Microterricola viridarii: one gene and its partner. The main gene of each other region encodes a partner of the protein of the gene in region 2 in a complex. Links are inferred from orthologs where the notes say so. Each region holds a gene or a part of one and is shown on either strand. Other genes may lie near its edges.

Region 1 (11,064 bases), 260 kb from region 2 along the record:
TCGACGGGCGCTCCGGGCGCGACCGCGGCGGCGATGTCGCCGGAGAGCGCGACCACGACCCCTGTCTGACCGGCCTCCGACTGCCGGCTGAGGGCGGAGGCCGGGATCAGCTCCCCGGCGGCCACGGCACGGGTGAGCACGAGGCCCTCCTCCGGCAGCTCGCCGACCGCGAGATAGCGCTCCGCGACCGCGCCCAGGCGCACCGGGGCCGCCTCCAGCTGCGCGGCGGTGATCGTCGTGCCGGCCGGGAGCATGCCGCGGGCCGCGTAGACCTCGGCGGTGTCGTCGACGCCGGCCACGATGGCGGAGACGCCGACGATCGAGCCGGCGACGAGCACGATGCCGACCGCGAAACGCGGGTCGACCCAGAACGGCCGCTTGGACCCCCGCACGGCCTCACCCTCGACCTGCCCCATGAGCGCGCCCTCCGTCCGTGACGCTCGCGAGCGCTGCCGACCGCGATGCGGCTCCCATGATCGCAAAAATCCGGGTCGCCCGAAAAAGTTATCCACAGCTTGGATCTGCCCGTTCCGCGCACCGCGCGCGCGGCCATAATCGAAGCATGCCCGCTGCCGCCCCCGACGACGCCCTCGGTCGCTTCGTGACCCTGGGCGACACCGCCGAGATCCTGAAGATCAGCGTCGACGAGGCGCTGGCGCTCGTCCGCTCCGGCGAGCTGCCGGCGATCCGGGTCGGCCGGGCGGCAGACACGAGCGGCGGGGCGAGCAGGTGGCGGGTGGAGCGCACGGTGCTGGAGGCCTACATCGAGGGCAAGTACGAGGAGACCCGGCGGATGGGGCTCTGGAACCAGGCCGAGTTCGCGAACATCCCCGAACTCTCCGGCGGCACCATCGTGCGCGGCCCGGGCACGCCGCCCGCCGCCGATGCCACCGACGAGGACTGAGCCGACCGGCCGCCCGGCCGACCACCCGGCCGACCGCCCGACCAACCGCCCGGCCAATCGCTCAGCCGGCCACCCGCAGCATCATGATCTGCTCGAAGGGGATGAGCCGGTAGCCGGTCACGAGTGATTCCCGCCGCGGAGTGCCGGGCTCGTGCAGCGCCAGGTCGCAGTGGTCCCTGCCGACCCTGTCGATGGTGCCGTGCAGCAGCCAGGGCGCGCCGGACGGCCGCGGCCCGCAGTCGAGCTCGACGCGGGCGCGCCGCCGGCAGAGGTCGCGCAGCACGAAGGCCAGGCCGATCCGCTCCGCCAGGCGGGCCGGTGCGGCGGGCTGCTCGGCCAGGCTCCGTTGAATGCCGTCGGGGTCGAGCAGCACGCCGCTGACGGCCGCGAGCGGGATCACGCACTGCGTGCCGTGCCCGCCGGCCCGGCCCAGCTCACCGGCGAGCCAATCCCGCCCGAAGGTGAGCGCGCGCACCGTGACGAGGGCGCCGGAGCGCAGTTCGAGCCGCAGCAGCCCGCCGCCGGCATCCGGGCCATCGCCGCTCAGCGCCGCCAGGCGGGAGCGCATCGTCAGCCGGCCGAGCCGCAGCCGCTCCTCCTCGGCGCGCAGCTGCTCGTCCTCTGCCGTCAGCTCCTGCTCGAGTTGGCTCTCCATGTCGTCGAACAGGCTCTCCCAGCGCATGCGCACACGCTAGCTTGTTCCGGCCCGGACGGTCGAAAGTTATCCACAGCGCGATCTGACTCTGGACAGGAGGGAAGCGCGGGTGCTTTCATGTCAGGAGCACACCCCCTGAACGGGGGTCACCCGCGGAGGCATCATGCCCAGTGAACTGCACCGACCGGCCCAAGCCGAGGCTCCAGCCGATGACGCCTTCGCCAGACAGCGGACGGGGCGCGCGGCACTGCCGGACCCGGAGCCGCTCCTGGTCAACCTGACGAGGAGCGTGCTGGAGATCCTTTCCGGCGAGCGCGACCTGGAGCAGATCGCCCGCTGGGTCACCGACGAGGTGTACGCCTCGCTGACGACCCGGGTGACCATCGCGGCCAGGGCGCGCGCCGTGAAGAAGATCCCGGTGCAACGGCAGAGCCATCACATCGCCCGCGTGATCGTCAGCGAGCCGCGCGACGGGGCGGTGGAGGCCGTCGTCATCGTGCACAGCCGGGCTCGCAGCCGGGCCGTGGCGATCCGGCTCGAGGGCCTGGATCAGCGCTGGCGGGCCAGCGCGATCAGCGTCCTGTAGCGACAGCTTCCGTCGTGGCAGGCTCCGCGGTGGCAGACCCCGTCGCGGCGACGGCCGGGCGCGCGGCCAGCACCTTCGGGCGCAGCGCGACGAAGTAGAGCACCAGGCCGACCAGCAGCGCGATGTGGCCGAGGCCCGCGATGCCGGCGATGGCCGCGCTGTGCTCCCGGCCGAGCACGGCGAGGATGCCCTGGGCGGTCATCGCGCCGGTCGTGACGAGGATGCCGGCGGAGTAGACCCAGAAGAACCAGCCGAACAGCGGGCTCTCCGCGACGGCGAAGAGCTTCTCCAACGCCAGCAGGATGAGGAAGACGGTCATGCCGAGCGCGAGCAGGTGGGTGTGTACGAGGGCGAGCTGGGTGTCTCCGGTGAAGTCGTTGCCCTTCGTGAACTCGCGGTAGAACAACCCGGACGCGACGCCGAGCAGCATCGAGGCGAACGCGGCGTAGAACAGTCTTCTCATCAGGCAGCAGCTTTCTGGGTGGCGGGGGTCCACTCAGTCTCCCAGCGGGCCAGCCGCAAGCACATCCATCCAAAGACGGAATGCCCCCGCACTGGATGAGTGCGGGGGCATTCCGGGTGTCTCGTGTGTTACTTCTTGCCCTGGGCGCGACGCTCGGCACGGTTGGACGGGGCGGCACCGCCGGTGCTCTGACCGAAGGCACCGCGGCCGGCCGGCGCCTCGGCGGCGGCCTCTGCGGCATCCGGCTCGGTCTGGCTCGCGGCCACCTGACGGCGGGCGCGGTCGGTCGCCGCCTGCTGGATCTGGCCGCGCTGGTTGCGCACCTCGACTCCGCCGGAGTCGCTCGGAGCCGTGTAGCTGAGCTTCTCGACCGGCGCCTCGGAGCGGGAGAGCCCCTTGGCCGCGACGCGCGGCCCTGCGACCTCGCCCTGGCCCTGCGTCACCTCGACCTCGAGGTTGAACAGGAAGCCGACGGTCTCCTCGCGGATCTGGCCCATCATCTGCTGGAACATGGCGTAGCCCTCGCGCTGGTACTCGACCAGCGGGTCGCGCTGCGCCATGGCGCGCAGTCCGATGCCGTCCTTGAGGTAGTCCATCTCGTAGAGGTGCTCGCGCCAGCGGCGGTCGATCACCGAGAGCACGACGCGGCGCTCGAGCTCGCGCATGGCGGGGGCGCCGAGCGACTCCTCGCGCTTCTTGTAGGCCAGCTTGGCGTCGGAGAGGATCTCGCGGCGCATGAACTCGGGGTTGATTCGCCCCTTGTTGCCCGCCTCCGCGACGACCTCGTCGATGGTGAGCCCCACCGGGTAGAGGGTCTTCAGCTCGGTCCACAGGGCGTCGAAGTCCCAGTCGTCGCCGGAGCCCTCGCTGGTGTGCTGCTCGAGCACGTCGTCGATCACGCTCTCCAGGAACGCCTGCGTGCGCTCGTGCAGGTCGTCGCCCTCGAGGATGTGGCGGCGGTCGCTGTAGATGGCCTCGCGCTGGCGGTTCAGCACGTCGTCGTACTTGAGCACGTTCTTGCGGATCTCGGCGTTGCGCGCCTCCACCTGCGACTGCGCGCTGCGGATGGCGCGGCTGACGACCTTCGACTCGATGGCCATGTCGTCCGGCACGCCGGTGCGCCCCATCAGGGCCTCGGCGGCGCCGGCGTTGAACAGGCGCATCAGGTCATCGGTCAGCGAGAGGTAGAAGCGGCTCTCGCCCGGGTCGCCCTGACGGCCGGAACGACCGCGCAGCTGGTTGTCGATGCGGCGCGACTCGTGCCGCTCCGTGCCGAGCACGTAGAGGCCGCCGGCCGCGACGACCTTGCTGGCCTCCTCCTCGACGGTGGCCTTGACCTTCTCGAAGACCTCGTCCCAGGCCAGCTCGTACTCCTCTGGCGTCTCGACGGGGCTGAGGCCCTGCGCGTTCAGCTCGGCGACGGCGAGGAACTCGGCGTTGCCGCCGAGCATCACGTCGGTTCCACGGCCGGCCATGTTGGTGGCGACAGTGACGGAGCCGAGGCGCCCGGCCTGGGCGACGATGGCTGCCTCGCGGGCGTGGTTCTTGGCGTTGAGCACCTCGTGGCGGACACCCTTCTTGGCGAGCAGGCGCGAGAGGTACTCGCTCTTCTCGACGGATGTCGTGCCCACCAGCACCGGCTGGCCGGCCTTGTGGCGTACCACGATGTCCTCGACCACCTGGCCGAACTTGGCCTCCTCGTTCTTGTAGACGAGGTCGGGCTGGTCGATGCGCTGCATCGGCTTGTTGGTCGGGATCGAGACGACGCCGAGCTTGTAGGTCGACATGAACTCGGCGGCCTCGGTCTCGGCGGTGCCGGTCATGCCGGAGAGCTTGGAGTAGAGGCGGAAGTAGTTCTGCAGCGTGACGGTGGCCAGGGTCTGGTTCTCGGCCTTGACCGCGACGCCCTCCTTGGCCTCGATGGCCTGGTGGATGCCCTCGTTGTAGCGGCGGCCCATCAGGATGCGGCCGGTGTGCTCGTCGACGATGAGCACCTCGCCGTTCATCACGACGTAGTCCTTGTCGCGCTTGAACAGGGCGTTGGCCTTGATCGCGTTGTTCAGGAAGGAGATCAGCGGGGTGTTGGCCGACTCGTACAGGTTGTCGATGCCGAGGTAGTCCTCGACCTTCTCGATGCCGGGCTCCAGCACGCCGACGGTGCGCTTCTTCTCGTCCACCTCGAAGTCGGTGCCGGGGACGAGGCGCTTGGCCAGCTGGGCGAATTCGGTGAACCAGCGGTTCGCCTCGCCGGATGCCGGGCCGGAGATGATCAGCGGGGTGCGGGCCTCGTCGATGAGGATCGAGTCCACCTCGTCGACGATGGCGAAGTAGTGGCCGCGCTGCACCATGTCGCTGGCCTGCCAGGCCATGTTGTCGCGCAGGTAGTCGAAGCCGAACTCGTTGTTCGTGCCGTAGGTGATGTCGGAGGCGTACTGCTCACGGCGCACCTCGGGCGTCTGGCCGGCGACGATGCAGCCGGTCGTCATGCCGAGGGCGCGGAACACGCGGCCCATCAGCTCGGACTGGTAGCTGGCCAGGAAGTCGTTGACGGTGATGATGTGCACGCCGCGGCTGGTGATGGCGTTGAGGTAGGCGGCGGTCGTCGCGACCAGAGTCTTGCCCTCACCGGTCTTCATCTCGGCGATGTTGCCGAGGTGCAGGGCAGCGCCGCCCATGAGCTGCACGTCGAAGTGGCGCAGGCCGAGGGTGCGGCGGCTGGCCTCGCGCACGGCGGCGAACGCCTCCGGCAGCAGGTCGTCCAGGGACTCGCCGTTCGAGTAGCGCTCGCGCAGCTCGACGGTCTCGTGCTTGAGCTCCTCGTCGCTCAGGTGCGTGAAGTCGTCTTCAAGCGCGTTGATCGCCTTGGCGTAGTTCTCGAGGCGCTTGAGAGTGCGCCCCTCACCGACGCGAAGGACTTTTTCCAGAATTGAGGCCACGGATTGTCTCCAGTTGTCTGAGGGCTCGGGTCGTGCCGCCACGTTGTCGGACAGCGGGCGCGTCAGCGCGCGGCCGACTCCACTCGGCAACGATAGCAATCGTATCGGGCAGAACGGTGTGAATGCGCCGCCCGGACGGCACCGGGCCCCGCACCAGCGACTGGTGTGGGGCCCGGGCGACCTGCGACGGCACTCAGGCGGAGACGGCCTCCAACTCGGCGTCTCCGAGCCCGATCACGCCGTAGTCCCAGCCCTTGCGCCGGTAGACGACGCTCGGGCGGTCGGTCTCGATGTCGTGGAACAGGTAGAAGTCGTGCCCGACCAGTTCCATGTTGTAGAGGGCGTCGTCGATCGACATGGGGATGGAGGCGAAGAGCTTGCGCCGGATGACGACGGGCGTGTAGTCCTGCTCGTCCCCCTCGCCGCCTGCCTCGCCCACAACGGGAACAGAGCCCGTTCGCACCTGCTCCAGCACCTCGGCGTCGGCCGGCTCGATGTGCACGGCCTCGAAACCTCCCGTGCTGGCCTCGCGCAGCGAGATCGGCCGGTGGTTGCCACGATGCACCTTGCGCCGATCCTTGGCGCGGCGGACCCGCTCCAACAATCGGCCGAGTGCGACATCGAACGCGGCGTACTTGTCTGAGCCCTCGGCCTCGGCGCGGACCAGTGGTCCCTTGCCGATCAGCGTGAGCTCCACCCGGTCACTGCGCACGGAGCCGTTGGCCTGGCTCTGGCGGCTTACCTTGATCTCGAGTACCTGTGCCTTCTCGGCCAGATTTGCGACCTTCTCGGCCTTCTCTGTTGCGTAGTCCCGAAAACGATCGGTGATTCCCAGGTTGCGTCCGACGATGTTAATTTCCATGACGACCTCCCAGACAGGCGTGCCGCCCGGCGTCTACTGGGCGGACCTTTCTCGCCTTTAGGCCCACCGTAGTCGCTGCCCCAGGGAAAGTCATCGCCATTTCATCCGAAGGTGCCACGAGTCTCGGCCGGAGGGTTGCGCAGGCGGGTGTCGGCCAGCACCGCGACGCCGCAGACGGTGCCGCCCGCGGCCCGCAGGGCGCGCACGGCCTCGGCCGCGGTGGCCCCCGTGGTGAGGATGTCGTCCACCAGGAGCAGGCGGCGCCCGGCCAGGGAGGCCGTGCCCCGGCGCAGCCGCAGCGCCCCGTCCAGGTTGTCGCGGCGGGCGCCGCGGCCGAGGCCGACCTGGTCGCGGTGCGAGGCGGCGTGGGCGAGCAGCGGGGCACCGCGCAGCCCGGCCGCGGCGAGCAGGCTGCCGACCGGGTGGTAGCCGCGTCGGCGCAGCGCCGCGGCATCCGATGGCACGCAGACCAGCTCGATCGGGGCACCGGCCGGCGCCTCGGCCACGGCGGCCGCGATGGCCGCGGCGAGCGGGACGGCCAGCGGCCGGGCGGCCTCGGTGCGCCCGGCGTCCTTGAAAGCGAGTAGCGCCCGCCGGGCGGGGCCGGCGTAGTCGAGGCCGCACCACACCCGCTGGCCGAGCCGCTCCGCGGGGTGCGGGACGGATGCCGCGAAGGCGGCGGCACAGCCGGGGCAGAGCCCCCGCTCCGGGCGGCCGCAGCCGACGCACTCGCTCGGGGCGAAGACGGCGACAGCCTCGGCGAGCGCGGTGCGCAGTGCCGAGTTCAGCGATGAGTTCAGCGCCGCGTTCAGGGCCGAGCTCAGTGTGGGCGGCAGGGGCGGCAGCAGCGAGGCCATGGCGCCATGCTGGCCCACTGCGGCGGCGCCCGCGCGGAGCCGGCCCGGCCTGTGCACGGACCCGCCGCGCGCGGGCGCTGTGCACAACAGGCCGCGCGGAACGGGCCTAGCGCCCGAGCGAGACCCCCAGCACCGCCACGCCGTCCAGGCGCGGCTGCCAGGTCAGCCCGCGGCGCTGCAGCAGCACCCCGTCGGCGGTGAGCAGCCGCAGCTCCCGAGTCGCGTTGCCGCCGCTCAGGGTGGTGGCGCCGGGTGAGCCCTCGATCTCGGAGCTCGGCCCGCCCAGCTGTTGTGTCGTGATCAGCGTCTCCTCGCCCTCCCCGCGGGTCAGCGTCGCCACCGTCAGCTCGTTCACCCAGGCCGTGCCGAGCGGGGTCTCTGCCGGGATGGCGAGCTCGAGCGGGATGCCCAGTTTGAGCGGGGCGTTGCGCCCCTCGCCGTCGCGGCGCTGCACGGCGGCCGCCACCAGCCGGGTCGCGTCACCCGCCCGGTAGAGGGCGAGCAGGCGGGTGCCGTCGCGGGAGAGTGCGATGGAGGTGATCTGGGTGGCGTCGGGCCAGCTCGTGCCGACGACGTGCTCCGAGCCGTCCGGCGCGAACGCCAGCAGCTCCCCCGGCGCATCGGCCGGCACCGACCAGACGTAGCCGAACACGTCGACGGCGGGGGCGATCAGTCCCGCCCGGTCGTCCAACAGTCGCGCATCGCTGCCTGCGCGCGCGACGTGCACGCCGTCTGCGCTCAGCACGGCCGCCGTGTCGCCGGATTGCTGCCGGACGCCGAGGTTCACGGCCGTGGGGTTCAGCGCCGTGATCTGGGCCGACTGCTCCAGCGGCGTGATGGTGTCGCCGGTGGTGGCCAGGTAGCCGATCTGGCCGTCGCGCAGGATGAGCGCCCGCGGGTCGACGTGCGGGTCGGTGATCACGGTGCCCGGCACCTCGGGGATCTGCTGCTCGATCTGATCGACGGTGATGGCCACCCCGGAGATCGCCGAGACGTTGCGCAGGCTCTCGCGCAGCTGCAACCGCATCCGGCTCAACTGCACCGCCTCGGTCTGCAGCACGCCGGGCGAGAGGTCGACGATGGCGTCGCGCGCGACGATGCGCACGGAGTCCGACGCCAGCGCGGTGCCCTCCGGGAACGCGGACTGCACGGCGTCGGCCAGCCAGTCGCTCGGGCCGCTGAGCAGTGCCTTGACGATGACCGTCGGTGTCGACGTGCGGCGGGGGAACCAGCGCAGGTCGGGCACCAGGTAGCTGAACGTCGGGTCGAAGAAATAGAGCGGGTAGCTGCCGAAGACGAGCGCGAAGGTGGGCTGGTCGACGAGGATCCCCTGCGGCGCGCTGCTGATGCGCCACTGCTCGCCGACCCGGCTGAACTCGTAGCCGAGCACCTGTGTGGTGGGCTCCTCGCGCTGCACGAAGTCCCCGGTCGCGCTCACGTCGGCGAGCGCCGACACGGTGAGGGCTATGGAATCCGCGCCCTGCGGCTGCGTGCTGCGCAGGGTGCCGCTGTCGATGAGGGCGCTGGAGTCCGGGTCCCACTCGGCGGAGAACTCGGGGGTGAGGTATTCCTTGGCCACCGCGTAGCGGTCGTGCGGGCTGGCCGCGGCCTCCACGAAGCCGAGCAGGATCTCCTCCTGGGTGGCGCCGGGCTGCGGGCTGCGGGCGAGGAAGTCGAACTCGGGGCTGACCTCATTCTCCACGCCCCGCCCGGCGTGCACGCCGCCGGAGCTCGGGATGCCGGCGCAGCCGGCCAGGGCAAGGGCGAGCAGTGCGGCGACGGCGGCGAGCCTGGATCTGTTCCTCACGAGGATCCTCCCTGTTCCGGCCGGTTGCGGCCCGCGTCTTCCGGCGGCAGCGGCAGCGGGGACTCCCCCATCGGGCGCCCGTGCACGCGCGGGAGCGTCAGCCGGAACGCCGAGCCGGCGCCGGGGGCCGACCAGACGTCGATCGTTCCGCCGTGCAGCATCGCGTCCTCGAGCGAGATGGGCAGGCCGAGGCCGGTGCCGCCGATGGTGCGCTTGCGCGAGGGGTCCGCACGCCAGAAGCGGTCGAAGACGCGGGCGGCCTCGCCCTCCTTCATGCCGACGCCGTAGTCGCGCACGGTGAGGGCGACCGCGCTGGCCGTGCTGTCCACGAACAGCACGATCGGCTTGCCCTCGCTGTGCTCGATGGCGTTGCCGAGCAGGTTGCTCACGATGCGGCGAATGCGGCGCGGGTCGAGCTGGGCCGGCAGGTGCCCGCCGGGGGCGACCAGGCGCAGCTCGGTGCCGTTCTGTGCGGCCAGCTCGCCCATCGACTCGATCGTCTCCTCGACGATGTGCACGAGGCTGGTCGGCTCCAGGTCGAGGGCGACGGAGCCGGCGTCGTAGCGGCTGATCTCGAGCAGGTCGGCCAGCAGCAGCTCGAAGCGCTGCACCTGGGTGTGCAGCAGCTCCGCGGTGCGCTCGGTGGCCGGCGGGAAGCTCTCGCGCTGGTCGTAGAGCACGTCCCCGGCCAGTCGGATGGTGGTCAGCGGAGTGCGCAGCTCGTGCGAGACGTCGGAGACGAATCGCTGCTGCACCTCGCTGAGGTCGGCGAGCTTCTTGATCTGCGCCTGCAGGCTGTCGGCCATGCCGTTGAAGGAGCGGGCCAGTGTCGCGATGACATCCTCGCCCTTCTCCGGGATGCGCACCTCGAGCTCGCCGGCTGCCAGGCGCTCACTGGTCTCCGCCGCGACCCGGATCGGTGTCACCACGAGGCGCACGACGACCCAGGTCACCGCGCCGATCAGGAGCAGCAGGGCGATCGCGGCGACGGCGGCCGTCTGCTGCACGAAGCCGAGCGTCTGCTCGGCGTCGGCCAGGCTGTACGCGATGTAGATCTCGTAGCGGCCGGCGGTGGGCAGCACCAGCTGCGAGCCGACGACGATACCGGGCACCGTCGCCCCCTCCGGCGTCTGCAGGCTGACCGACTGCCAGAACTGCTCGTCGGCGTTGTCGCGGACGCGCTGCTGCAGCTCCGGGGTGATCACCCCGGTGCGCAGCGTCGACGGCACGAAGTCCAGCGGGGCGATCGGGCTCGGCTCCTGGCCGGGCACCCGGAAGCCGGCGACCAGCCGGCTGGCGGAGCTCGCGCTCATGGCGTTGCGGGCGCTGTTCATCACGCCGAGCATGGCGGCGCGGTCGGTGGCGTCGGAGGCGTCGACGAGTTGCTGGGCGGTGGCGACGGCGCGCGAGGAGTCGCCGAGCACTTGGTCGAGCCGCGCCTGGAACAGGTTGTTGCTGACGCTCACGGAGAGGTAGAGCCCGGTGAGCAGGATCGCCACACTGGAGAGCCCGAGCGAGATGAGCACGGTGCGGAACTGCAGCGACTCCCGCCAGGCCCTGACCGCCCGCTGCGGCCAGCTGCGCCAGGAGCGCCAATCAACCATGGGTCAGTTGGCGGCGCCGGCCCGGTAGCCGACCCCGCGCACCGTCATGACGATGCGGGGGTTGTCCGGGTCGTGCTCGACCTTGGCGCGCAGGCGCTGCACATGCACGTTCACCAGCCGGGTGTCTGCCTTGTAGTGGTAGCCCCAGACCTGCTCGAGCAGCATCTCGCGGGTGAACACCTGCTGCGGCTTGGAGGCCAGCGCGAGCAGGAGGTCGAATTCCAGCGGGGTGAGGTTGATGCGCTCCTCGCCGCGGCGCACCTCGTGCCCGGCGGCATCCACCACCAGGTCGCCGACCTGCAGCGTCTCGGATGCCGCGGCGCTCGGCCGCAGGCGCGTGCGGATGCGGGCCACCAGCTCCTTGGGGTTGAACGGCTTGACCATGTAGTC
Region 2 (10,696 bases):
GGGAGCAGAGGAAAAACATGGCTATTCGTAAGTACAAGCCCACGACCCCGGGTCGTCGCGGATCTTCTGTTGCGGACTTCGCAGAGATCACCCGCTCGACCCCCGAGAAGTCGCTGCTGCGCCCGCTGCCCAAGACCGGTGGACGTAACAACCAGGGACGCATCACGACCCGTCACATCGGTGGTGGCCACAAGCGCCAGTACCGTGTCATTGACTTCAAGCGCAATGACAAGGACGGCATCAACGCGAAGGTCGCTCACATCGAGTACGACCCCAACCGCACTGCACGTATTGCTCTTCTGCACTACGTCGATGGCACGAAGCGCTACATCATCGCTCCGAACAAGCTGTCGCAGGGTGACATTGTCGAGTCGGGTCCCGGCGCTGACATCAAGCCCGGCAACAACCTGCCGCTGAAGAACATCCCCACCGGTACCGTGATTCACGCTATCGAGCTCCGCCCCGGTGGCGGCGCGAAGATGGCCCGCTCGGCCGGTGCATCGGTTCGTCTCGTCGCCAAGGACGGCCCCTACGCGCAGCTTCGTCTGCCGTCGGGCGAAATCCGCAACGTCGACGCACGCTGCCGCGCCACGATCGGCGAGGTCGGCAACGCCGAGCAGTCGAACATCAACTGGGGTAAGGCCGGCCGTATGCGCTGGAAGGGCGTTCGCCCGACCGTGCGTGGTGTCGCTATGAACCCGGTCGACCACCCGCACGGTGGTGGTGAGGGTAAGACCTCCGGTGGACGTCACCCGGTCAGCCCCTGGGGCCAGAAGGAAGGCCGCACACGCAAGCGCAACCTTCCCAGCGACCAGCTCATTGTTCGTCGACGCAATGTCGGCAAGAAGCGTAAGTAGGAGTTGTAGAAGATGCCACGCAGTCTTAAGAAGGGCCCCTTCGTTGATGACCACCTGCTCCGCAAGGTGATCACGGCGAACGAAGCCAACAACAAGAACGTGATCAAGACCTGGTCGCGCCGCTCGATGATCATCCCCGCCATGCTGGGACACACCATCGCAGTGCACGACGGTCGCAAGCACATTCCGGTGTTCGTCACCGAAACCATGGTCGGGCACAAGCTCGGCGAGTTCGCGCCCACTCGCACCTTCCGTGGTCACGTGAAGGACGACAAGAAGGGCCGTCGCCGCTAACGCGGTGACGTGAAGGAGGAGAAGAAATGGTGGAGTCGATCGCACGCGTGCGACACATCCGCGTCACCCCCCAGAAGGCTCGTCGCGTTGTCAACCTGATCCGCGGCAAGCAGGCACAGGAAGCTCTGGCAATCCTGAAGTTCGCCCCTCAGGGTGCGAGCGAGCCCGTGTACAAGCTGGTTGCCTCGGCAATCGCCAACGCGCGAGTCAAGGCAGACGCCTCGAACACCTTCCTTGATGAGCAGGATCTGTTCATCTCGCAGGCATTCGTGGACGAGGGTGCAACCCTCAAGCGTTTCCAGCCGCGCGCACAGGGCCGCGCATTCCAGATTCTGAAGCGCACCAGCCACATCACTGTTGTGCTCACCACTCCTGAGGAGGGCACGAAGTAATGGGTCAGAAAGTAAACCCCTATGGCTTCCGTCTGGGAATCACCACCGACCACGTGTCGCGTTGGTTCTCTGACAGCACGAAGCCCGGGCAGCGTTACCGCGACTTCGTCGCGGAAGACGTCAAGATCCGTCGCATGCTGAGCACCTCGCTCGACCGTGCCGGCGTTTCGCGCATCGAGATCGAGCGCACCCGTGACCGTGTCCGCGTCGACATTCACACCGCCCGTCCGGGCATCGTGATCGGTCGTCGTGGTGCAGAGGCCGAGCGCATCCGCGCCGACCTCGAGAAGCTCACGAAGAAGCAGATCCAGCTGAACATCCTCGAGGTCAAGAACCCCGAGGCCGACGCTCAGCTCGTTGCTCAGGGCATTGCCGAGCAGCTCTCCGCACGTGTGGCCTTCCGCCGCGCAATGCGTAAGGGCCTGCAGGGCGCTCAGCGGACCCCCGCAGTCAAGGGTGTTCGTATCCAGGTCTCCGGCCGCCTCGGCGGCGCCGAGATGAGCCGCTCGGAGTTCTACCGCGAAGGCCGTGTGCCCCTGCACACCCTGCGCGCGAACATCGACTACGGCTTCTACGAGGCAAAGACCACCTTCGGCCGCATCGGCGTGAAGGTCTGGATCTACAAGGGTGACATCACCAACAAGGAACTCGCTCGCGAGCAGGCGAACCAGAAGTCGTCGCGCCCCGAGCGTCGTGACGACCGCCCGCGCCGTGCACCCCGTGCAGAGGCACAGGCGCCGGTCGCAGCAGGAGTTGAGGCATAACCATGTTGATTCCACGTAAAGTCAAGCACCGCAAGCAGCACCACCCGGGTCGTAGCGGCCAGGCCACCGGTGGCACCAAGGTTTCCTTCGGTGAGTTCGGTATCCAGGCCCTGACCCCCGCTTATGTGACCAACCGTCAGATCGAGTCCGCTCGTATCGCCATGACGCGTCACATCAAGCGTGGCGGAAAGGTGTGGATCAACATCTACCCTGACCGTCCGTTGACCAAGAAGCCGGCCGAAACCCGCATGGGTTCCGGTAAGGGTTCCGTCGAGTGGTGGGTCGCTAACGTCAAGCCGGGCCGCGTGCTCTTCGAGGTTGCCGGTGTCCCCGAGACACTGGCCCGCGAGGCACTGACCCGTGCAATTCACAAGCTGCCCCTCAAGGCACGCATCATCAAGCGCGAGGAGGGCGACGCATAATGGCGATCGGATCCAAGGAGCTCGCAAGCGTCGAGCTGGACACATTTGAAGACGAGCGTCTCGTCGACGAGCTGAAGAAGGCCAAGGAGGAGCTGTTCAACCTGCGCTTCCAGTCGGCCACCGGTCAGCTCGAGAGCCACGGCCGCCTGCGTGCGGTCAAGCGCGACATCGCTCGTATCTACACGGTTCTCCGTGAGCGCGAGCTGGGCATTCGTGCCACGCCCGCACCGGTCGAGGTTCCTGCCAAGGCTGAGAAGAAGACCAAGGCCAAGAAGGACGCCGCTGAGGCTCCTTCGGCTGAAGAGACGAAGGAGGCCTAGTCATGGCTGAGACCAAGAAGGCTGCTGCAGCCGAGGTCGCCGAGACGACCGAACTCGCTCGCGGCTACCGCAAGACCCGTCGTGGCTACGTCACCAGCGACAAGATGGACAAGACCATCGTCGTTGAGGTCGAAGACCGCGTGAAGCACCCCCTGTACGGCAAGGTCATCCGCCGCACGTCCAAGGTGAAGGCTCACGACGAGCTGAACTCCGCGGGCATCGGCGACCTCGTTGTCATCAGCGAGACCCGCCCCCTCAGCGCCTCCAAGCGCTGGCGCCTGGTCGAGATTCTCGAGAAGGCCAAGTAAGCCCTCGGGCTTGCTTCGTAGAAGGAGTTAGAAGTGCTTCAGCAAGAATCACGGCTCAAGGTTGCCGACAACACAGGCGCCAAGGAGCTTCTCACCATTCGCGTTCTCGGTGGCTCCGGCCGCCGCTACGCCGGCATCGGTGACGTCATCGTTGCCACCGTCAAGGACGCAATCCCCGGCGGCAACGTCAAGAAGGGCGACGTCGTCAAGGCTGTCGTCGTGCGCGTCAAAAAGCAGACCCGTCGTCCCGACGGTTCCTACATCAAGTTCGACGAGAACGCCGCAGTGATCCTGAAGAACGACGGTGACCCCCGCGGTACCCGTATCTTCGGCCCGGTCGGCCGTGAGCTTCGTGACAAGAAGTTCATGAAGATCATCTCGTTGGCACCGGAGGTTATCTAAGTCATGGCGAACATCAAGAAGGGTGACCTCGTAGAGGTCATCACCGGCCGCCGCCAGGAAAAGGGCGGTGACCGCGGCAAGCAGGGCAAGGTCATCCAGGTCCTCGTTGAGAAGAACCGCGTGATCGTGGAGGGTGTCAACTTCGTCACCAAGCACGTTCGCGTCGGCCAGACTCAGGGTGGCACCAAGACGGGCGGCATCGAGAAGCACGAGGCATCGATCCACGTGTCCAACGTTGCGCTCGTCGACCCCGAGACCAAGAAGCCCACGCGCGTCGGTTTCCGCAATGAGGAAGTAACGAAGGACGGCGTCACCAAGACGGTCCGCGTTCGTTACGCCAAGAAGTCAGGTAAGGACCTCTAATGACTGACATCGCTACTGGCAAAATCCAGCCGCGTCTCAAGGCGAAGTTCCAGGGAGAGATCTCTGACGCTCTGAAGGCCGAGCTCGGCCTGACAAACGTCAACCAGATCCCCGGACTCGTCAAGATCGTCGTGAACATGGGTGTCGGTGAGGCAGCCCGCGATGGCAAGATCATCGATGGCGCTGTTGCCGACCTGACCAAGATCACCGGTCAGAAGCCGCAGGTCACCAAGGCTCGCAAGTCGATCGCCCAGTTCAAGCTGCGTGAGGGCCAGCCCATCGGCGCCCACGTCACGCTTCGTGGCGACCGCATGTGGGAGTTCCTGGACCGCACGCTGTCCCTCGCTCTGCCCCGCATCCGCGACTTCCGCGGCCTGTCGGACAAGCAGTTCGATGGCAACGGCAACTACACCTTCGGTCTGACCGAGCAGGTTATGTTCCACGAAATCGACCAGGACAAGATCGACCGCGTTCGCGGCATGGACATCACTGTTGTGACGACTGCCAAGAACGACGAACAGGGTCGCGCGCTGCTCAAGGCGCTCGGCTTCCCGTTCAAGACGGCCGAGAACTCCTAGTAGTATCTATAGGTTGGCTCCTTGCTTGCGCAGGGAGCCAACCTAATACCGGGCGTATGCAACCGCATGCGCCCCAGCACCACAGGTCGGCGCCCTTGTAAAGCGCGTCGAAACCTGGTGAATGAAGGAAATGCATCCATATGACGATGACAGATCCGGTCGCAGACATGCTGACCAGACTGCGCAACGCTAACTCGGCGTACCACGACACCGTGTCTATGCCGCACAGCAAGCTCAAGTCGCACATTGCTGAAATCCTCAAGCGTGAGGGTTACATCTCCGGCTTCGAGGTCACCGACGCGAAGGTCGGACAGACCCTCACGCTGGCCCTCAAGTTCGGCCCCAACCGTGAGCGCTCGATCGTTGGCATCAAGCGTGTCTCGAAGCCCGGCCTCCGCGTTTACGCAAAGTCGACCGAGATCCCCACGGTTCTCGGTGGCCTCGGTGTTGCCATTCTGTCCACCTCCAGCGGCCTCCTCACGGACCGCCAGGCCGAGAAGAAGGGCGTGGGTGGGGAAGTCCTCGCCTACGTGTGGTAACCACCTATGTCACGTATTGGTCGACTTCCCATTGACATTCCCGCAGGCGTCACTGTGACGATCTCGGGCCAGAACGTCGCCGTCAAGGGCCCGAAGGGCGAGCTCTCGCTCGTCATCGCCAGCCCGATCGAGGCCAAGGTCGAGGAGAACCAGGTTCTGGTCACTCGCCCCGACGACGAGCGCGCATCGCGTTCGCTGCACGGCCTCACGCGCACGCTCATCGCAAACAACATCATCGGCGTCACCGAGGGCTACTCCAAGGGCCTCGAGATCGTCGGCACCGGTTACCGCGTCGCGCAGAAGGGCAACTCGCTCGAGTTCGCTCTCGGCTTCTCGCACCCCGTCACGGTTGACGCCCCTGAGGGCATCACCTTCACGGTCGAGGGCAACACCAAGCTCACCGTTGCAGGCATCGACAAGCAGGCCGTCGGTGAGGTTGCCGCCAACATCCGCAAGATCAAGAAGCCGGAGCCCTACAAGGGCAAGGGCATCCGCTACGCCGGCGAGGTTGTCCGTCGTAAGGCCGGAAAGGCTGGTAAGTAACCATGGGTCTCGGAACCAGAGGAAAGAGCAAGTCGGCTGCGCGCACACGTCGCCACACCCGACTTCGCAAGAAGATCGAGGGCACCGCGGTTCGTCCGCGCCTCGTCGTCAACCGTTCGGCTCGTCACATCTTCGTGCAGGTCGTGGACGACAGCAAGGGCCACACCGTGGCCTCGGCGTCGACCATGGAAGCAGACATGCGCACCTTCGACGGCGACAAGTCGGCCAAGGCCCGCAAGATCGGCGAGCTCGTCGCCGCGCGCGCGCAGGCTGCCGGCATTGACGCAGTCGTTTTCGACCGTGGTGGTAGCAAGTACGCAGGTCGTATCGCTGCTGTTGCCGATGGAGCGCGAGAGGCAGGGCTCAAGCTGTGAGCGAGATTACTAAGGAGCAAGAGGTGGCTGTAGAGGCACCGGTGGAGACCGCTGCGTCGACGGCTCCCGCCCAGAACGAGCGTGAGGCTCGTCGCGGCGGCCGTGAGCGCAACCCCAACCGCGGCGATCGCGGAGCCCGCGACGCTGAGAAGAGCCAGTTCCTGGAGCGCGTTGTCACCATCAACCGCGTGTCGAAGGTCGTCAAGGGTGGTCGTCGCTTCAGCTTCACCGCTCTCGTCGTCGTCGGCGATGGCAACGGACTCGTTGGCGTTGGCTACGGCAAGGCCCGCGAGGTCCCGACCGCCATCTCCAAGGGCGTCGAGGAGGCAAAGAAGAACTTCTTCCGCGTCCCCCGCGTCGCCAGCACCATCCCGCACCCCGTGCAGGGTGAGGCTGCAGCCGGCGTCGTCCTGCTGCGTCCGGCCGCTGCCGGTACCGGTGTTATCGCCGGTGGCCCGGTTCGCGCCGTCCTCGAGTGCGCTGGCATCCACGACGTTCTGAGCAAGTCGCTCGGTTCTTCGAACACGATCAACATCGTGCACGCAACCGTCGCAGCCCTGCAGCAGCTCGAGGAACCTCGTGCAGTTGCCGCCCGTCGTGGGCTCCCCTACGACGAGGTCGCCCCGGCTCGTCTGCTTCGTGCAGAGGCTCAGGCAGCCGAGGCCGCCGCAGCAGCGAAGGCAGGTGCGTAATGGCCGCGCAGCTCAAGGTTACGCAGATCAAGTCCAAAGTTAGTGAGAAGCAGTACCAGCGCGACACGCTTCGCAGCCTGGGTCTCAAGCGCATCGGTGACGTTGTCGTTCGTGAAGACACCCCGCAGAACCGCGGGTACGTCAAGACTGTCGCTCACCTTGTCAAGGTCGAGGAGATTGACTAATGGCTGACGCCAAGGAAACAGCAGAGAAGGACGCCGTCAAGGCTCCGGCCAAGAAGGCCGCAACCAAGGCTCCGGCCAAGGCTGCAGCTGCCAAGGCTCCGGCCAAGGCTGAGGTCGTCGAGGCCCGCGAGCAGGTTCTGAAGGTGCACCACCTTCGTCCGGCTCCCGGCGCCAAGAAGGCCAAGACCCGCGTTGGTCGTGGTGAGGGATCCAAGGGTAAGACCGCGGGTCGCGGCACCAAGGGCACCAAGGCCCGCTACCAGGTTCGTATCGGCTTCGAGGGTGGGCAGATGCCTCTGCACATGCGCACCCCCAAGCTGCGCGGCTTCAAGAACCCGTTCCGCGTTGAGTACCAGGTTGTCAACCTGGACAAGCTCGCCGAGCTCTACCCCACCGGTGGAGACGTCACCATCAGCGACCTGGTCGCCAAGGGTGCGGTGCGCAACAACGAGAAGGTCAAGGTTCTCGGCGAGGGCGACATCAGCGTTAAGCTGAATGTCACCGTCGACAAGGTCTCCGGCTCCGCCGAGGCCAAGATCGTCGCCGCTGGCGGATCAATCAACTAAAAGCACCAGTAGTTGTAACGAGCCTGCCGGGACCTCGCGTAGTATTCGTGGGGGCCCGGCAGGCTCGATTCACACAATGGGTGTGATTGCAGTGACTGATTCTTCACGGAATTACAGGAGGCCTTGTGTTTAGCGCCATCGCGCGGATCTTCCGCACGCCCGATCTTCGCAGGAAGATCGGATTCACCTTGGGCATGGTTGCCCTGTTCCGACTGGGCTCGTTTATCCCGGCGCCGTTCGTTGACTTCAACAGCGTGCAGCAGTGTCTCGCGGCTACCTCGGACACCTCTGGTCTCTACGAGCTCGTCAACCTGTTCAGCGGTGGAGCCCTCCTCCAGCTCTCCATCTTCGCGCTGGGCATCATGCCGTACATCACGGCCTCGATCATCGTGCAGCTGCTGCGCGTGGTCATCCCACACTTTGAGACCCTCTACAAGGAGGGTCAGTCGGGTCAGTCAACGCTGACGCAGTACACCCGATACCTCACCATCGCGCTGGCAGTGCTGCAGTCGACCACTCTGATCACCGTCGCCCGCAGTGGCGCGCTGTTCGGCAGCTCTGGCGGCCCGGCATGTACCCAGCTGCTGACCAACGACGCCTGGTACGCCATCATGCTGATGGTCCTCACGATGACCGCCGGTACCGGTGTCATCATGTGGATGGGCGAGCTCATCACCGAGCGCGGCGTCGGCAACGGCATGTCGCTGCTGATCTTCACCTCGATCGCCGCCATGTTCCCGAACTCGCTCGGCCGCATTGCCGCATCCAAGGGCTGGGGAACCCTCGCCATCGTGATCGCCATCGGGCTCGTGGTCGTCGCCGCCGTCGTCTTCGTCGAGCAATCGCAACGACGCATCCCGGTGCAGTACGCCAAGCGCATGGTGGGGCGCCGCACCTACGGCGGCAACAACACCTACATCCCGATCAAGGTCAACATGGCCGGCGTGATCCCCGTGATCTTCGCCTCCTCGCTGCTCTACCTGCCCGCACTGATCGCGCAGTTCAACCAGCCGGCACCCGGCCAGGAGCCGCAGCCGTGGGTGCTCTGGGTCACCGCGAACCTCACCGGCGGCGGCCAGCCCCTCTACATGGCGCTGTACTTCCTGCTCATCGTCGGCTTCACCTACTTCTACGTCGCCATCACCTTCAACCCTGAAGAGGTCGCTGACAACATGAAGAAGTACGGTGGCTTCATCCCCGGCATCCGTGCCGGTCGACCCACCGCCGAGTACCTCGACTATGTGCTCACCCGCATTACGCTTCCCGGCGCGCTGTACCTGGGCATCATCGCCCTGCTGCCGCTGGTCGCGTTCTCCGCGGTCGGCGCCGACCAGAACTTCCCGTTCGGCGGCGCGTCCATCTTGATCATCGTTGGTGTTGGTCTCGAGACGGTCAAGCAGATCGACTCGCAGCTGCAGCAGCGTCACTACGAAGGGTTGCTGCGATGAGCACTACCACCGCAGAGAGCAACATCGCCCGGGGCGCACGCCTCCTGATCGTCGGCCCGCCCGGCGCCGGCAAGGGCACTCAGGCCAAGCGCATCGGCGCGACGTTCGGGATCCCCGACATCTCGACCGGCGACATCTTCCGCTTCCACATCACGAACGAGACTGAGCTCGGCCTGCGCGTCAAGGCGATCGTCGCCGCCGGCGACTACGTGCCGGACTCGCTCACCAACGAGATCGTGGCCTCTCGCCTCGACGAGGCGGACGCCGCCAACGGCTTCCTCCTCGACGGCTACCCCCGCACGCTGGAGCAGGTGCACTACCTGGACGCGCTGTTGGAGAAGAAGGGTCAGCCCCTCGAGGCCGTGATCCGCCTGGTCGCCGACCAGGAGGAGCTCATCGCCCGGCTCACCAAGCGCGCCCACGAGCAGGGCCGCGCCGACGACACCGAAGAGGCCATCCGCCACCGCCAGGAGGTCTACCTCCGCGAGACCGCCCCGCTCGTCGAGGTCTTCCGCGAGCGTGGCCTGCTGATCGACGTCGACGGCCTCGGCAGCGTCGACGAGGTCGGCGACCGCATCAGCGCAGCACTGCAGGCAGCGGGAATCGGCTCAGCCGACTCCGCCGCCGTCGCTTCCTAGGGCTCTCCGTGGGATTCCGTCGCGCCTCGATCTACAAGTCAGCCGCCGAGCTCCGGCAGATGGTGGCGCCCGGCCTGGTCACGGCCGCCGGCCTCGACGCGGTGCGCAACAGCATCCGCCCGGGCATCACCCCGCTTGAACTCGACGCCATCGCCGAGGCCGCGATCATCGCGGCCGGCGGGGTCTCGAACTTCCAGATGGTGCCAGGCTACAGCCACACGCTGTGCATCTCGGTGAACGCCGACGTCGTGCACGGCATCCCGAGCAGCCGTCCGCTCGAGCCCGGCGACATCGTCTCCGTCGACGGCGGCGCCGACGTCGCCGGGTGGAGCGGCGACTCGGCTTTCACCGTCGTGGTCCCGGACCCCAGCCGACCCGAGCTGGTCGCCGCCCGGCAGCACCTCTCCGATGTCACCGAGGGCTCGCTCTGGGCAGGCATCGCCCGCCTGGCCCGCGCGCGCCACCTCAACGAGGTCGGCGACGCGGTGCAGGGCTACGTCGAGGCCAACCCCGCGCCCGGCCGCGACGAGCCGTACGGCATCCTGACCGACTACATCGGCCACGGCATCGGCCGCAGCATGCACGAGGAGCCCCCGGTGTTCAACTACCGGGTGCGCCAGAAGGGCCCGGAGGTCAAGCCCGGCCTCGTCGTCGCCATCGAGCCGATGGTCGTCGCCGGAGACATCGACACGTTCACCCAGGACGACGAGTGGACCGTCACCACCGAGGACGGCAGCGACGCCTCGCACTGGGAGCACAGCGTCGCCGTGCACAGCGGCGGCATCTGGGTGCTCACCGCCGTCGACGGCGGTGCCGCGAAGCTCGCGCCGCTCGGCGTGGTCCCCGTCCCGATTCCCTAGCGGAGCACGATCATGACAAGTCCTGCAGTACTGGCCGTCGCGGGGGAGCCTGCTCCCGACTTCGTCCTGACCGATGCGCGCGGCACGCGACGGGCGCTCAGCGACTATCGCGGCGGGGCCGTCATCCTCTACTTCTACCCGGCGGCGTTCA

What was found.
Region 1: the proteins of secY (region 2) and secA are in contact, whole or in part, in a crystal structure (PDB 3DIN), measured with the Thermotoga maritima proteins. The link is inferred for Microterricola viridarii from one-to-one orthologs. Residues at the interface, in WP_004081795.1 of Thermotoga maritima: Glu108, Gly109, Glu110, Glu111, Ala236, Glu237, Arg238, Arg239, Ile240, Thr241, Ile242, Gln243, Tyr244, Ala245, Arg246, Arg247, Val248, Thr249, Gly250, Arg251, Arg252, Val253, Tyr254, Gly256, Ala257, Ser258, Thr259, Tyr260, Leu261, Pro262; in WP_004082002.1 of Thermotoga maritima: Glu261, Ala262, Arg263, Lys300, Ala301, Arg302, Thr303, Ile304, Ile305, Leu323, Tyr324, Asp325, Pro326, Val329, Ser330, Tyr333, Ile336, Lys340, Phe345, Val349, Glu363, Phe364, Tyr374, Ser375, Gly376, Gly377, Glu393, Ile395, Thr482, Ser483.

The regions. Positions count from the first base shown.
Region 1 is NZ_LT629742.1:1,334,821-1,345,884, reverse strand. The notes cover bases 2,537-5,897. They hold secA (preprotein translocase subunit SecA), read right to left. Parts: upstream 5,545-5,897; coding sequence 2,737-5,544; downstream 2,537-2,736. Other genes in these bases: hpf (ribosome hibernation-promoting factor, HPF/YfiA family), read right to left, coding at 5,738-5,897; BLT62_RS06085 (DUF2871 domain-containing protein), read right to left, coding at 2,537-2,608. Also shown: BLT62_RS06105 (SAF domain-containing protein), read right to left, coding at 1-416; BLT62_RS06100 (helix-turn-helix domain-containing protein), read left to right, coding at 563-904; BLT62_RS06095 (hypothetical protein), read right to left, coding at 966-1,586; BLT62_RS06090 (Rv3235 family protein), read left to right, coding at 1,723-2,145; more of BLT62_RS06085, read right to left, coding at 2,132-2,536; more of hpf, read right to left, coding at 5,898-6,406; BLT62_RS06070 (ComF family protein), read right to left, coding at 6,508-7,263; BLT62_RS06065 (LpqB family beta-propeller domain-containing protein), read right to left, coding at 7,370-9,070; MtrAB system histidine kinase MtrB, read right to left, coding at 9,067-10,674; MtrAB system response regulator MtrA, read right to left, coding at 10,678-11,064. UniProt on the Escherichia coli protein: Required for protein export, interacts with the SecYEG preprotein conducting channel.
Region 2 is NZ_LT629742.1:1,075,639-1,086,334, forward strand. What follows is about bases 6,893-9,885. They hold secY (preprotein translocase subunit SecY), read left to right. Parts: upstream 6,893-7,724; coding sequence 7,725-9,047; downstream 9,048-9,885. Other genes in these bases: rpmD (50S ribosomal protein L30), read left to right, coding at 6,893-7,033; rplO (50S ribosomal protein L15), read left to right, coding at 7,033-7,599; BLT62_RS04955 (adenylate kinase), read left to right, coding at 9,044-9,685; map (type I methionyl aminopeptidase), read left to right, coding at 9,694-9,885. Outside these bases: rplW (50S ribosomal protein L23), read left to right, coding at 1-1; rplB (50S ribosomal protein L2), read left to right, coding at 18-857; rpsS (30S ribosomal protein S19), read left to right, coding at 870-1,151; rplV (50S ribosomal protein L22), read left to right, coding at 1,178-1,543; rpsC (30S ribosomal protein S3), read left to right, coding at 1,543-2,307; rplP (50S ribosomal protein L16), read left to right, coding at 2,310-2,729; rpmC (50S ribosomal protein L29), read left to right, coding at 2,729-3,049; rpsQ (30S ribosomal protein S17), read left to right, coding at 3,052-3,357; rplN (50S ribosomal protein L14), read left to right, coding at 3,391-3,759; rplX (50S ribosomal protein L24), read left to right, coding at 3,763-4,122; rplE (50S ribosomal protein L5), read left to right, coding at 4,122-4,700; rpsH (30S ribosomal protein S8), read left to right, coding at 4,841-5,239; rplF (50S ribosomal protein L6), read left to right, coding at 5,246-5,782; rplR (50S ribosomal protein L18), read left to right, coding at 5,785-6,156; rpsE (30S ribosomal protein S5), read left to right, coding at 6,153-6,848; more of rpmD, read left to right, coding at 6,848-6,892; and 2 more genes. UniProt on the Escherichia coli protein: The central subunit of the protein translocation channel SecYEG. Consists of two halves formed by TMs 1-5 and 6-10.